2 regions of the Streptacidiphilus sp. EB103A genome follow, and region 1 is predicted to be linked to the other one. Evidence: riboswitches for the same ligand, from Rfam matches in the RefSeq annotation. Region 1 holds a riboswitch; the other holds the start of a gene.
The links. Region 1 has a riboswitch for glycine ahead of gcvT (glycine cleavage system aminomethyltransferase GcvT). Riboswitches for the same ligand answer to the same signal wherever they lie in the genome.
Positions count from the first base shown of each region.

Region 1 (6,899 bases):
CAGGTTGGTCTCGGCGTCCACGTGGTACGCGGCCACGTTGTAGAGCTTGCCGGAGAAGTTGATCTTCATGCCGTGGGTCAGGTGCCCACCGTGGGCCAGGTCCAGACCCAGGATGGTGTCACCCGGCTTGAGCAGCGCGAACATCGCCGCCGCGTTGGCCGAGGCGCCCGAGTGCGGCTGGACGTTGGCGTGCTCCGCACCGAACAGCGCCTTGACCCGGTCGATCGCCAGCTGCTCGACGACGTCGACGTGCTCGCAGCCGCCGTAGTAGCGGCGGCCGGGGTAGCCCTCGGCGTACTTGTTGGTGAGTACGGACCCCTGCGCCTCCAGCACCGCCACCGGGGCGAAGTTCTCGGAGGCGATCATCTCCAGGGTGGACTGCTGGCGGTGCAGCTCGGCGTCCACGGCCGCCGCGACCTCGGGGTCGAGGGAGTGCAGGGACTGGTTCAGAACCGTCATGTCTTCGTTCATCCCTAAAGGACTAGGCCGGTTAGGCGCCGGTGTGGGCGGAGTACTCGTCGGCGGTCAGCAGGCCCTCGGGGGTGCCGTCGAGCCGGATCTTGAACAGCCAGCCCTCGGCGAAGGGAGCGGAGTTGACCAGCGCGGGGTCGTCCACCACGGCCTGGTTGGCCTCGACGACCTCGCCGGTGGCGGGGGAGTAGAGGTCGCTGACCGACTTGGTCGACTCCAGCTCGCCGCAGGTCTCGCCCGCGGTGACGGTCTGGCCGACCTCGGGGAGCTGGACGTAGACGACGTCACCGAGCGCGTCGGCGGCGAACGCGGTGATTCCCACGGTGGCCACGCCGTCCTCGACGGCCGTCAGCCACTCGTGTTCCTTGCTGTAGGTGAGGTGCTGGGGGTTGCTCATGACTGCGATTCTCCAGGATGAGGAAGGGGAGGGCGAAACGGGTCCATACAGGGAGACAGCGGTGCTGCCTAGCGGGAGCGCGTGTAGAACGGCAGCGCGACGACCTCGACCGGCTCGTGCGTGCCGCGGACGTCGACGGCCACGGCGGTCCCGGGGGCGGCGTGCGCGGCGTCCACGTACGCCATGGCGATCGGCTTGCCCAGGGTGGGGGAGGGGGCGCCGGAGGTGATGGCGCCGATCACCGCGCCGTCCGCCGCCACCACCGGCATCCCGGCCCGGGGCACCCGGCGGCCGGGCGAGACCAGCCCGACCCGGACCCGCGGCGGATGGCTGGCGGCCAGCTCTGCGGCCTTCTCCAGCGCCTCGCGGCCGATGAAGGCGCCGCCGTTGGTGGTCTTGTCGAAGCGGACGACCCGGCCCAGGCCGGCGTCGAACGGCGTCAGCTCGGTGCTGAGCTCGTGCCCGTACAGCGGCATGCCCGCCTCCAGGCGCAGGGTGTCCCGGCAGGACAGGCCGCAGGGGACCAGGCCCCTGGCCGCGCCCGCCTCGGACAGCGCGTGCCACAGCGGCTCGGCGTCGCCGGGGGCCACGAACAGCTCGAAGCCGTCCTCACCGGTGTAGCCGGTGCGGGCCAGCAGCGCGGGGCGGCCCGCGACGGTGGCCGGCAACGACGTGTAGTACTTCAGCCCGGGCAGGTCGGCGTCGGTCAGCGGCGCCAGGATCGCGGTCGCCTCCGGGCCCTGGACCGCGATCAGCGCGTAGGCGTCGCGGTCGTCGCGCACCGCGGCGTCGAAGCCCTCGGCACGGGCAGTCAGCTCGTCCAGCACCAACTGGGCGTTGGAGGCGTTGGCGACGACCAGGAACTTCGCCTCGCCGGTGCGGTAGACGATCAGGTCGTCCAGGATGCCGCCGTCGGCCGCGCAGATCATGGTGTAGCGGGCCTTGTTCACGGCCAGCGCCGAGACGAAGCCGACCAGCGCGTGGTCCAGCAGCTCGCCGGCCTGCGGGCCGGTCACGGTGATCTCACCCATATGGGAGAGATCGAACAGGCCGGCCCTGGTGCGGACGGCGTTGTGTTCCTCGCGCTCGCTGCCGTAGCGCAGCGGCATGTCCCAGCCGGCGAAGTCGGTCATGGTGGCGCCGAGGGCGCGGTGGACCGAGTCCAGCGCGGTGTATCGCAGGGTCATGGGCACTCTCCTGTTGGCTCTCAAGGACATGCTGCGGCAGGGGCTCCCCCTCTGTCGCTGCGACCTGAGAGCTTCACCGCGACGCCCGCCCTGGCAGGGAGGGGACAGCGGCTTGCACCGTTGGTGGGCCGGACCTGGTTGTGAAACCTGGTCGACCGCTTTCCAGATGTGCCTAGCCCGTGCGGTATGGGTGCCTGAGAGATTCCGGGGAGGGCTTGCTCCTTCGGCGCCGGCTGCGCACCCTGAGGTGCTGCCTGGCTCTCCCGCGCGGGTTCGAACGGCCGGTGTGGAGTTGTTGGACGCGCTCATCATGGCACGTCCTGGCCCGATACTGTGTCGGGCAGGCGACAGTGTGACGGAGAACGGCGGTACCCGCAGATGCACCCGGTCATCCCCCCGCAGCCGGACGGCCCCTATTCGGGAGGCTCGCAGTCGGGAGGCCCGCAGTCGGACGGGTCGCCGTCGGACGGCTCGCAGCCGGGGTGGCCCGCGAACGACCTGGAGCGGGTGCTGTCCGCCGCCGTCGGCGACCCAGGCGCGACCCCCCGGGTGGTGGAGGTGTTGCGCCGCAGCGTGGTCTGGGTGCCGCTGCCCGGTGGCGGCGGCTACGACGCCGGGACGCTGGAGCTGCCCACCACCGAGCTGGCGGGGCAGCCCTTCGTCCCGGTGTTCAGCTCGGAGGAGCAGTTCCGCCGGGTCGCCGGGCCGATGTCCTTCACCGTCGCCCCGGTGCGCGAGCTGGCCCAGGGGATGCCGCTGGGCGTCGGCATCGTGGTCAACCCGGAGGGCGCGATCGGACTGCCGGTCCCGGCGGCCGGCGTCGCCGAGCTGTGCGGGCGCGCGGCCGGCGCGGAGGGACCGGCCGAGGAGCGGGGCGCCCGGGTCGGGCTGCGGCACCCGGCCCCGTACGAGGAGCCGTTCGAGTTCCTCGCCGCTGCGGTGGACGAACTCGCCCGCGTCCCGGTCGTGCTGACGGCCCGTCGGGCGCTGGCCCAGGTCGAGGCCGACCGGGAGAAGCTGTTCGTCGGGGTGGAGCTGGACCGCTGGCAGCCGGAGGACCAGGAGGCGGTGACCCTCGCCCTCGGCCTCGCCCTCGGCCGCGTCGCGCTGCCCTGGGAGCTCGGGGTGGTGATGCTGGACCTGGCGCAGGACCCGCTCGGCGACTGGATGCTCACATCTGTCGCACCGTTCTTCGAACGGCACCCCTCGGAGCACTAGGCTGATCGTTCGGGCCGGGCAGCGCGGACAAGCGGAACATGGGAGAGAACGTCGTGGTGGAGCCAGGGGGCGGGAGCGCCGTCGAACAGGCGCTGCGGGAGGTGTCCCCGGGGCGTTACGACGCCTACGAGGCACTGCTGCGCGCCGTCGGCGAGAGCCAGGTGTGGATGCTGCTGTGGCACGGTGAGGCCGGCCGGCCCGACGCCCAGTACGGCAACATGGAGGTCGGCGGCTTCGGCTACGCCCCCTGCGTGACCTCACCCGAGCAGCTCGCCGCCAGCGGCTGGAGCCGCGCCTGGCAGGTCAGCGCCGGCCGTGACATCGCGGCCGCGCTCTACCGCGAGCGCTGGGGGCTGTGGCTGAACCCGCACCAGCCCGGTGGCGGGGTCGGGCTGCCCTGGGCCGACCTGCGCCGGATCGCCGGCGGTCTGGACCGGCTGCCGGCCGGACCGCTGGCGATCGGAGATCCGCAGGCGGAGAACCCTCAGCTCGCCGCGGACCGGTTCTACGCCCTGCTCAACCAGGCCGCCCAGGGCACCCCGGCGGTGCGCTCGCTGCGGCGGGCCTGGGTCCGCCCGGCCTGGGGCGAGCCCTATCTGGTGATCGGACTCGACCTGTTCGACTCGGGTCCGCAGGCGGTCGAGTCGGTGCGGCTGATGATGCAGCACGCCCTGCCCGGCGCCCCGGCCGGGGTCGCGGTGTCGACGGTCGCGATGTCCGACCCCTACGACCCGGTGGCGATGTGGCTGCAGGCACGCGCAGCGCCGTTCTTCGACCGCACGGCGAGTGGCGGCGGGTACGGATACCCGTACTACCCGCGGTAGCTGCGGGCAGCACAAGCGGACAGCACAAAGGGGGCGCATCGTCTGAGGGATGCGCCCCCTTCGTCGTCAGCCGGCCGGCCAGGGTCACTCCGGCGCGACGACCTGCTTGACCTCGGGGAAGTGGCAGGCGGCCTGGTGGCCGTCGGCCGATCCGATCAGCTGCACCAGCGGCGGCTCCTGCGAGGCGCAGATGTCCTGGGCCTTCCAGCAGCGGGTGCGGAAGCGGCAGCCGGAGGGCGGGTTGATCGGGCTGGGCACGTCGCCGGTCAGCCGGATCCGCTCGCGGCGCTGGTCGCTGTCCGGGTCCGCCTCGGGGACGGCCGACAGCAGCGCGTGCGTGTAGGGGTGCTGGGGACGCATGTAGAGCGTCTCCCGGTCGGCGATCTCGACGATCTTCCCCAGGTACATCACCGCGACCCGCTCGGAGAAGTGGCGGACCACCGCCAGGTCGTGGGCGATGAAGAGGAAGGAGAGGTTGAACTCCCGCTGCAGATCCTGCAGCAGGTTCACCACCTGCGCCTGGATCGACACGTCCAGCGCCGAGACCGGCTCGTCCGCGACGATCATCTTGGGCTTGAGGGCGAGCGCGCGGGCGATGCCGATGCGCTGCCGCTGGCCGCCGGAGAACTCGTTGGGGTAGCGGTTGTAGTGCTCCGGGTTGAGGCCGACGATCTCCAGCAGCTCCTGGGCCCGCTTCTTGTGCCCCTGCGGCGGGTTGATGCCGTTGAGCTTCATCGGGGTCTCGACGATCGTCCCGACCGTGTGCCTCGGGTTCAGCGAGGAGTACGGGTCCTGGAAGATCATCTGCAGGTTCTGCCGGGCCTCACGCATGGTGGAGACCCGCCGGTGGGTGATGTCCTCGCCGTCGAAGACGATGCTGCCCGCGGTCGGCTCCAGCAGCCGGGTGACCAGCCGTCCGGTGGTCGACTTGCCGCAGCCGGACTCGCCGACCAAGCCCAGCGACTCGCCGGCCTTGACCGAGAGGTCGATGCCGTCGACCGCGCGGACCGCGCCGATCTGGCGCTGGAAGACGATGCCCTGCCGGATCGGGAAGTGCATCTGCAGGCCCTCGACCCGCAGCAGCTCCTCACCGCCGGTCGGCGGCACCGCGGATTCCTCACGAGGAGCGGGTACGGTCTCGGTGGTGCTCACGCCAAACTCCTGTTCGTCCGCCGCTGTCACTTCGCGAGCCGATCGGCTGCGCTGCGGATCTCGATCTTGTTCTCAGCGGTCAGATGGCAGGCCGCGATGTGCTTGTCGGTTCCGGGAACCGGGAGGAGTTCGGGCCGCTCGGTGGAGCAACGGTCGTCCGGCACCTGGTCCTTGAACGCGCAGCGCGGGTGGAAGGCGCAGCCGGTCGGCAGGTTGATCAGGCTGGGCGGCGTGCCCTGGATCGGGTTGAGCCGCACGTTCACGTCCCCGCCGAGGTGCGGCATCGACTGCAGCAGGCCCCAGGCGTAGGGGTGTTCCGGCGTCTTCAGCACGTCGCGGACGCTGCCGTACTCGATGCGCCGCCCGCCGTACATCACCAGGATGTCGTCGGCGATCTCGGCGACCACACCCAGGTCGTGGGTGATGATGATGACCGCGGAGCCGTACTCCTCCTGCAGGTCCCGGATCAGGTCCAGGATCTGGGCCTGGACGGTCACGTCCAGCGCGGTGGTCGGCTCGTCGGCGATCAGCAGCTCGGGGTTGCAGACCAGCGACATCGCGATCATGGCGCGCTGGCGCATACCGCCGGAGAACTGGTGCGGGTAGTCCTTGACCCGGCGCTCCGGCTGGGGGATGCCGACGCGCTTGAGCATCTCCACGGAGCGCTCCCTGGCCTCGGCCTTGGACACCTTGTGGTGCACCCGGTAGGCCTCGGAGATCTGGGCGCCGATGGTGAAGAACGGATGCAGCGCGGACAGCGGGTCCTGGAAGATCATGGAGACCTTGTTGCCTCGCAGCGACCGCATGTCCTGCTCCGACATGCTGACCAGCTCGTCACCGTCCAGCCACACCTCGCCGGAGACCCGGGCACGGCTGCCCTTGTGCAGGCCGAGCAGGGCGGCGGAGGTGACGGACTTTCCGGAGCCGGACTCGCCGACAATGCCGAGGGTCTGGCCCTTCTGGAGCGCGAACGACACTCCGTCGACGGACTTGACGAGTCCGTCGTCGGTCGGGAAGTGCACGCGCAGGTCCCGGACCTCGAGGAAGGAGGAAGGAGGTGCCACGTCCACGGACTGCGGCGAGATTTCGATGGCCACGGGGAGCTTCCTTGGGCGGGTCAGGCGAGGCGTACGCGGGGGTCGATGATGCCGTACACCATGTCGACCACCACGTTGGCGAGGACGATGAAGGTCGCGGCGAAGAGCGTGGTGCCCAGGATCACCGGAAGGTCGGAGTTGGTGACGGAGTCGACGGCGAGCTTGCCGATGCCGTTGATGCCGAACACCGACTCGGTGATGACCGCGGAACCGCCGATCAGCGAGCCGAGGTCCATGCCGAAGATGGTGACGATCGGGGTGATCGCGGCCCGCAGTCCGTGCTTGAGGATCACGGTCCGGGACGACAGCCCCTTGGCCCGCGCGGTCCGGATGTAGTCCTCGCCCATCACCTCGAGCATCGAGGAACGGCTGAGCCGGGTGTACAGCGCGAGGAAGAGGATGACCAGGGTGCCCCAGGGCAGGATCAGCCCCTCGAACCAGGCGACCGGATCCTGGGTGATCGGCGTGTAGTTGGGCGTCGGCAGGATGGCGAACTTGTCCACGAAGACGTACATCAGCAGCAGGCCGACGAAGTAGATCTGCAGCGAGACGC
Region 1 covers NZ_JBGCAQ010000012.1:123,022-129,920, forward strand. The annotation lists gene glyA (serine hydroxymethyltransferase) at 1-459, opposite strand, end outside; gene gcvH (glycine cleavage system protein GcvH) at 491-868, opposite strand; gene gcvT (glycine cleavage system aminomethyltransferase GcvT) at 937-2,055, opposite strand; glycine riboswitch at 2,228-2,331, opposite strand; gene ABH941_RS20815 (enhanced serine sensitivity protein SseB C-terminal domain-containing protein) at 2,434-3,273, shown strand; gene ABH941_RS20820 (enhanced serine sensitivity protein SseB C-terminal domain-containing protein) at 3,312-4,097, shown strand; gene ABH941_RS20825 (ABC transporter ATP-binding protein) at 4,182-5,249, opposite strand; gene ABH941_RS20830 (ABC transporter ATP-binding protein) at 5,276-6,346, opposite strand; gene ABH941_RS20835 (ABC transporter permease) at 6,367-6,899, opposite strand, start outside.

Region 2 (6,899 bases), on a different contig from region 1:
GGGTCTCCCGCCAGAGCTCCCGCTCGAACAGGAACGGCGAGTTCGCGCCCAGCGCGACCTGGGGTCCGGCCAGGGCCTGGGCGGCGTTCCAGACCGCGGCGAAGCGGTCCGGGGTGACCTGGAGGTGCAGCTGCAGCGAGGTACAGGCGGCTTCGGCCACGATCGAGATCGAGTCCACCCGCATCCGCTCCACCCCGTCGATGTCCAGGGCGATGTCCTCGCCCCTGGCGGCCAGGATGCGGTCGTTGAGCAGCTGGTAGCGGTCGCCCCTGGACATGTTGTCCAGCACCGCGTGGTCGCTGGTCAGGGTGGGCAGGATGCCCACGGTGACGATCCGCGCGCCCACCTCCGCAGCCTTCCGGTCGGCGTAGCGCAGCCCGGTGTCGATCTCCTCCCGGAGGGTCTCCAGCACCCGGCCGCCGAGCCGGTGCGGGGCGATGTTGACCTCGATGTTGAACCGGCCCAGCTCGGTCTGGAAGTCGCCGCTGGCGATGGCCGCCAGCACCTGCTCGTTCAGCATCGCCGGATGCCCGGACTCGTCCGCGAGGTTGAGCTCGATCTCCAGGCCCATCACCGCTCTGGGACGGTCGAAGCGCCGCTCACCCAGCATCAGTTCCAGTGCCTCCAGGCACTGTCGGAGCTTCCTGCGGTAGAGCTGGCGGTCCGCCAGATCGGAGCCTGCGGCGGCGACCTTCTCCCCCATACGCGATGTCCTCCTCGGTCGGCGTCGGCGCAGGCATCATGCCCAGCCTGGAGATCGATAGCCCGCTGACGGGGCATGTGCCAACCTCACGTTGTGTATACGAACGTCCTCAAACCTGCCTTGCGGCCCCATACGGTGGGTAGTAGAAGAGTCACGGCGCGCATCCGTTCGTATAGACTCGCCCCCACGGGTGAGTGCGAATGCCTCTGACCGCAAACTCGTCCGACCGCTCGTCCGCATCGAGCACCCGATCGATCAACCGCATCAGCGTCTGAGCTCCCCCGGAGCCCGGTGCCCTCCCCTCGCACCGAAGGCTTCGCTGTACGTCTCCGCTCCGCCTGTCTCTGCCTTGAGAGGCGATCCCTCATGCCACTGACGATGCCCCAGCCTCCCGCCGCCGCCCTGCGAGCCGTCCGCGCCGCCCTCGACTCCCCGACCGCGGTCCGCGCGCTGCACACCACCGCCGGACGCCGCCGCGGCGGCGTGCCGGTGGCCTCCCACGCGCTCCCGGTCCACCTCCTCGATCCGGCGACCGCGACGGCCGCCACGGCGAGCAGCGCCGCCCTGGCCGAGACCAGGCGCACCGGCTGGCGGTTCCTGGTCATGGACGGCGACGAGGTGGTCGCGGCGGCCGAGACCCGTTCCACCGAGGCGGGGCACGGCTTCTCGCACTTCGCCGGCGGCCCCTACCCGCTGGCCACCCTGCGCGCCCTGAGACAGGCCAGGAAGCACACAGCTGCGTCACAGACCGTGTTCCTGCCCCGGTTGCTCTCCGTGCCCGGCCACTACATGACGGCGCTCTGGCTGCACCCGGTACTCGACCGGGCGCAGAGCGCCGACGTACTGATCCCGCTGGCCCCCGCCCCCCTGGGGATCACCGCGCACCTGCCGCACGACGCGGACGAACTGCTCTCGCTGCTCTCCCTCGGCGGCGGAAAGTTGCTCACCGTGACCACCTGAGTACCGGCGTCACTGCTGTCTCACCCGAAGTGACCATGCCCAGCATGGTCACTTCGGTGTGCCCCGACGTCCGAAAGGGTGGTCCGTACCCGAGTCCGGTGACGCATGTCACCAAATGGCTGCGAGACTGTCCTCGTCCGTCGACACTGGGAACCAGCGCGGGCGGCTTCAGCTTCTACCCGGGAAGCAGGCGGTTCACACCTCTTGAGGCGGACCGCGCGGTGACAAGCAACTGCGAATCGAGGGTACGAGCTATGTGCCAGCACCGTCCTGACTGCCCGTCGGCCGACTCCACCGACCGCGAGGCCGCCGTCGTCGTGGCCAGCTACCCCGAGCAGGGGTGGAGCCTGCTGTGCAACGGGGTCCTCCTCTTCGAGGACACCGGCGAGATCCTCCCTGATGGTCGGGTGATCGCCCCCCACCGCACTCTCGCCGCAGCATAGAACGCAGAAAGGGGCGCGGGGAGCTGTTCGCCAGCGGGTGCACCTCGGTGCACGGCTGGTCGCGCAGTTCCTCGCGCCCCTTAGGTCTGCTCTATCCCTCGTAGTCCTCAAGGGGCGGGCAGGAACAGACCAGATTGCGATCGCCGAACGCCCCGTCGATCCTCCGCACCGGCGGCCAGTACTTCTCCGCCGGGTTCAACCCGCCCGGGAAGACCGCCTCCTGACGGGTGTACGGGTGCTCCCACTCCCCCGCGGCCAGCACCGCGGCCGTGTGCGGGGCGTTGGCCAGCGGGTTGTCGCCGGCGGGCCACTCGCCCGCGCCGACCCTGTCGATCTCCCCGCGAATCGCGATCATCGCCTCGCAGAAGCGGTCGATCTCGTCCAGGTCCTCGCTCTCGGTGGGCTCGATCATCAGCGTCCCGGCCACCGGGAACGACATCGTCGGGGCGTGGAAGCCGTAGTCGATCAGTCGCTTGGCGACGTCGTCCACGCTCACGCCCGCGGCCTTGGCCAGCGGCCGCAGGTCGATGATGCACTCGTGGGCGACCAGCCCGGCCGGGCCGGTGTAGAGCACCGGGTAGTACGGCGCGAGCCGCTTGGCGATGTAGTTGGCGCTCAGCACCGCGACCTGGGTGGCCCGCTTCAGACCCTCGCCGCCCATCAGCCGGACGTACGACCAGGAGATCGGCAGGATCGCCGCCGAGCCCCAGGGTGCCGCCGAGATCGGTCCCACGCCGGTCTCCGGCCCCGCCGAGGGCTGCAGCGGGTGGTTCGGCAGGTACGGCGCCAGGTGCGAGCGCACCGCGACCGGGCCGACGCCGGGGCCGCCGCCGCCGTGCGGGATGCAGAAGGTCTTGTGCAGGTTCAGGTGCGAGACGTCGCCGCCGAACCGTCCCGGCTTGGCCAGGCCGACCATGGCGTTGAGGTTGGCGCCGTCGACGTACACCTGCCCGCCGGCGTCGTGCACGGCGGCGCAGATGTCGGTGATGTTCTCCTCGAACACGCCGTGGGTGGACGGGTAGGTGACCATCAGCACCGCGAGCCGGTCCCGGTGCTGCTCGATCTTGGCGTTCAGGTCCTCGATGTCCACGTCCCCGTCGACCAGGGTCTTCACGACCACCACCCGCATCCCGGCCATCACCGCGCTGGCGGCGTTGGTGCCGTGCGCGGAGGACGGGATCAGGCAGACGTCACGGCCGGTGTCGCCGTTGGCCCGGTGGTAGGCCCGGACCGCGAGCAGCCCGGCCAGTTCGCCCTGCGATCCGGCGTTGGGCTGCAGGCTGACCTTGTCGTAGCCGGTGAGCTCGGCGAGCCGGTCCTCCAGCTCGTGGATCAGCGTCAGGTATCCAGCGGCCTGCTGCTCGGGCGCGAAGGGGTGGACGTCGGCGAACTCCGGCCAGGTGATCGCCTCCATCTCGGTGGTGGCGTTGAGCTTCATGGTGCAGGAGCCCAGTGGGATCATGCCCCGGTCCAGCGCGTAGTCCTTGTCGGCGAGCTTGCGCAGGTAGCGCAGCATGCCGGTCTCGGAGCGGTGGCCGTGGAAGACCGGGTGGGTCAGGTAGTCGTCGGAGCGCAGCAGCGAATCCGGCAGCACGTCGCCCGCTGCCGTGTTCAACGCCTCCAGGTCACCCGCCGTCGCCGAGACGCCGAAGGCCCGCCAGACCGCGACCAGATCAGCGACCGTGGTGGTTTCATCGCAGCTGATGCCGACGGTGTCGGCGTCGACCTGGCGCACGTTGACTCCGGCCAGTCGGGCCGAGTCGACGACCTGGTCGGCCCGGCCGGGCACTCGGGCGGTGACGGTGTCGAAGAACGCGCCGTGCAGGATCTCCACCCCGCCCTGCCTCAGCCCCTGGGCCAGGGCCGCGGCGTAGCGGTGGGTGCGCAGCGCGATCTCTTTCAGCCCGTCCGGGCCGTGGTAGACCGCGTACATCGACGCCATCACGGCGAGCAGCACCTGCGCGGTGCAGATGTTGCTGGTGGCCTTCTCGCGGCGGATGTGCTGCTCGCGGGTCTGCAGCGCCAGCCGGTAGGCGCGGTTGCCGTCGGCGTCGACGGAGACGCCGACCAGGCGTCCGGGCAGGCTGCGGGCGTACTCGGCGCGCACCGACATGTAGCCCGCGTGCGGACCGCCGAAGCCCATCGGGACACCGAAGCGCTGGGTGGTGCCGATGGCGATGTCGGAGCCCGCCGAGCCGGGCGACGTGAGCAGGGTCAGCGCCAGCAGGTCGGCGGCGACGGCGACGACCGCGCCCAGCCCGTGGGCCTGCTCGATCACGGGCGCCAGGTCGCGCACGGCCCCGGAGGCGCCCGGGTACTGCAGCAGCACGCCGAAGACGCCGCGCTCGGCGATCTCCGCCGGGATGCCGGCGGAGAGGTCGGCGACCACGGTCTCGACACCGGTGGGCTCGCAGCGGGTCCGGATCACCGCGATCGTCTGCGGCAGGGTGTCCGCGTCGATGACGAAGACGCCGCCCTTGACCTTCCCGACCCGGCGGGCCAGCGCAACAGCCTCGGCGGCGGCGGTGCTCTCGTCCAGCAGCGAGGCGCCCGAGGTTGGCAGCCCGGTGAGGTCGGACACCACGGTCTGGAAGTTGATCAGTGCCTCCAGCCGGCCCTGGGAGATCTCCGGCTGGTAGGGGGTGTAGGCGGTGTACCAGGAGGGGTTCTCCAGGACGTTGCGCAGGATCACCGGCGGGGTGAAGGTGCCGTGGTAACCCAGGCCGATCATGGGGCGCAGCACCTGGTTGCGTCCGGCCAGCGCCCGCAGCTCGGCCAGCACCTCGGCCTCGGAGCGGGCGTCGGGCAGGTCCAGCGCCTCCAGGCTGCGGATCGCCGCGGGGACGGCGGCGACGGTGAGCTCGTCCAGGCTGCTGTAACCGACCTGGGCCAGCATCTTGGCCTGCGCGTCGGCGTCGGGACCGATATGGCGCTGCTCGAAGGGCCGCTCGTGGAAGGGGGACGTCATGGCGGGGGAGCCTCCTGGTCGGACCCGGTTGGCACGGTGGGCGTGCCGGGACGACCTCCCCCTCTGTCATGGAACCTGAGAGCTTCACCGGCCGGTGTCGGCCGGTTTTCACCGTCGGTGTGGACCCTCACGGACGGGCCCCGCTTTCCAGAGTGACCTCGCGCGCGCGGTACGGATGCCTGAGAGTTTCCGGGGAGGAGTTGCTCCTTCGGCGCCGCAGCGGTGCACGGTCTCTCCCGCGCGCACTCGACCGGTCGCCGTCAGAGTACCAGCGTGACCCCCGGGTGCATCGAATGGAGCAGTGACACACCCGCAATCGCCGTGGCCATTCGACAAATCGATCTTTATGCCTTTTCGTATGAGTTGACCGCATTGTGATCTTTTCCGCCGCGAGGAGTGGACGCGCCCGTGCAGACCGAGATCGACCCCAGGGACCTGATCGGCCACAAGGCCGTTGACCGCAACGGCGACAAGATCGGCACCGTGGACGAGGTGTACCTCGACGACGCGACGGGCAAGCCGGAGTGGGCCGCGGTCCGTACCGGGCTGTTCGGCCGGGACGCCTTCGTGCCGCTGGCCACCAGCGAGTTCGTCAGCGACGAACTGCGGATCCCCTACGACAAGTCCCAGGTGAAGGACTCCCCGGACTTCGGCGTGGGCCAGCACCTCTCGCCGGAGCAGGAGCTCCAGCTCTACCGCTACTACGGCTTGGAGGTCCCGAGCGGCGGCAACGGCTCGGGCAGCGGCAGCGCGAAGGACGCGGCCTCGTCCGCCGCCACCCCCGCCACTCCGGCCGCGCCCCCCACCGCTCCGGCCGCTCCGGTCGTACCGCCCGCCGGACCCGCCGCCACGCAGGCCATGCCGGTGGTGACCACCACCGCCGCCGCGGCCACCACGGCCACCACGACGGCGACCGGCTCCACCCCCACCGCCGGCACCAGCCGCACCGCCGCGTTCATGGCGCCGCCGCCGGCCCAGACCGCCTCCGTCCCGCCGACCACCGCGGCACGGACGTCAGCACCGGCCGAGCCGGCCCCGTCACTGACGAAGAGCGACCACACGGACCCGCTCACCGATCCGCTGCCGGGCACCGCGACGGCCGCGACGCAGGCCGCCCAGGCGGGGGTCCCCGAGCCGATCGAGTTCGTCTGCCGCGAGGAGCGGCTGGACATCTCCACGGAGTGGCGCGTCCTCGGCAAGGCCCGGCTGCGCAAGTACGTCACGGCCGAGCAGGTGGAGCGCCGGGTCCCGGTGATCCGCGAGCGGATCAGGGTCGAGCGGGTCCCGGTCGGCGCCGAGGAGCGCGCCCAGCTGACGGAGCAGGAGATCACCGAGAGCACCGAGGAGGTCACCCTCCACGAGCAGCGGGTCGTGGTCCGCAAGGCGGTCGTCCCGGTCGAGCGGATCCGGCTGGTGACCGAGCGGTTCACCGAGGAGGAGATCGTCCGGGACGAGCTGCACCGGGAGCACATCCAGGTGCAGGACAGCACCCGGCCGGCCGGCCCGACCCCGGTGCCGGGCACCGGCCAGCCCGCCGACCAGCTGTCATCGGGCCAGGCCCCGACCGCGGCTCCGTCCACGCCTCCGCCCGGCCGTCCGGATCTCCCGGGCCACGCCATCGGCGCCTGACACCCGCTCAGTCCCCGGCGATCTCCACGACATTCTCCCCGGTGAGGGCCGACCCGCGCACCAGTGGCAGCGGGTCGGCCCGCTCCAGTTCCGGGTCGTCGACCGCGAACGTGCGAACCGGCCCCCGCTCGCTCCAGGGCGTCTCGAAACGCACCGTCACCCGGCCCACCCCGCTGCCCTGGACCCAGCCGTGGCC
Region 2 covers NZ_JBGCAQ010000025.1:11,391-18,289, reverse strand. The annotation lists gene ABH941_RS33775 (glutamate--cysteine ligase) at 1-703, opposite strand, end outside; gene ABH941_RS33770 (hypothetical protein) at 1,082-1,663, shown strand; gene ABH941_RS33765 (DUF5999 family protein) at 1,918-2,106, shown strand; gene gcvP (aminomethyl-transferring glycine dehydrogenase) at 2,198-5,074, opposite strand; glycine riboswitch at 5,232-5,323, opposite strand; gene ABH941_RS33755 (PRC and DUF2382 domain-containing protein) at 5,483-6,703, shown strand; gene ABH941_RS33750 (DNA polymerase IV) at 6,711-6,899, opposite strand, start outside.
Region 2: it holds a riboswitch for glycine, as region 1 does, so the genes downstream of both, gcvP (aminomethyl-transferring glycine dehydrogenase) here and gcvT (glycine cleavage system aminomethyltransferase GcvT) in region 1, are expected to answer to the same signal.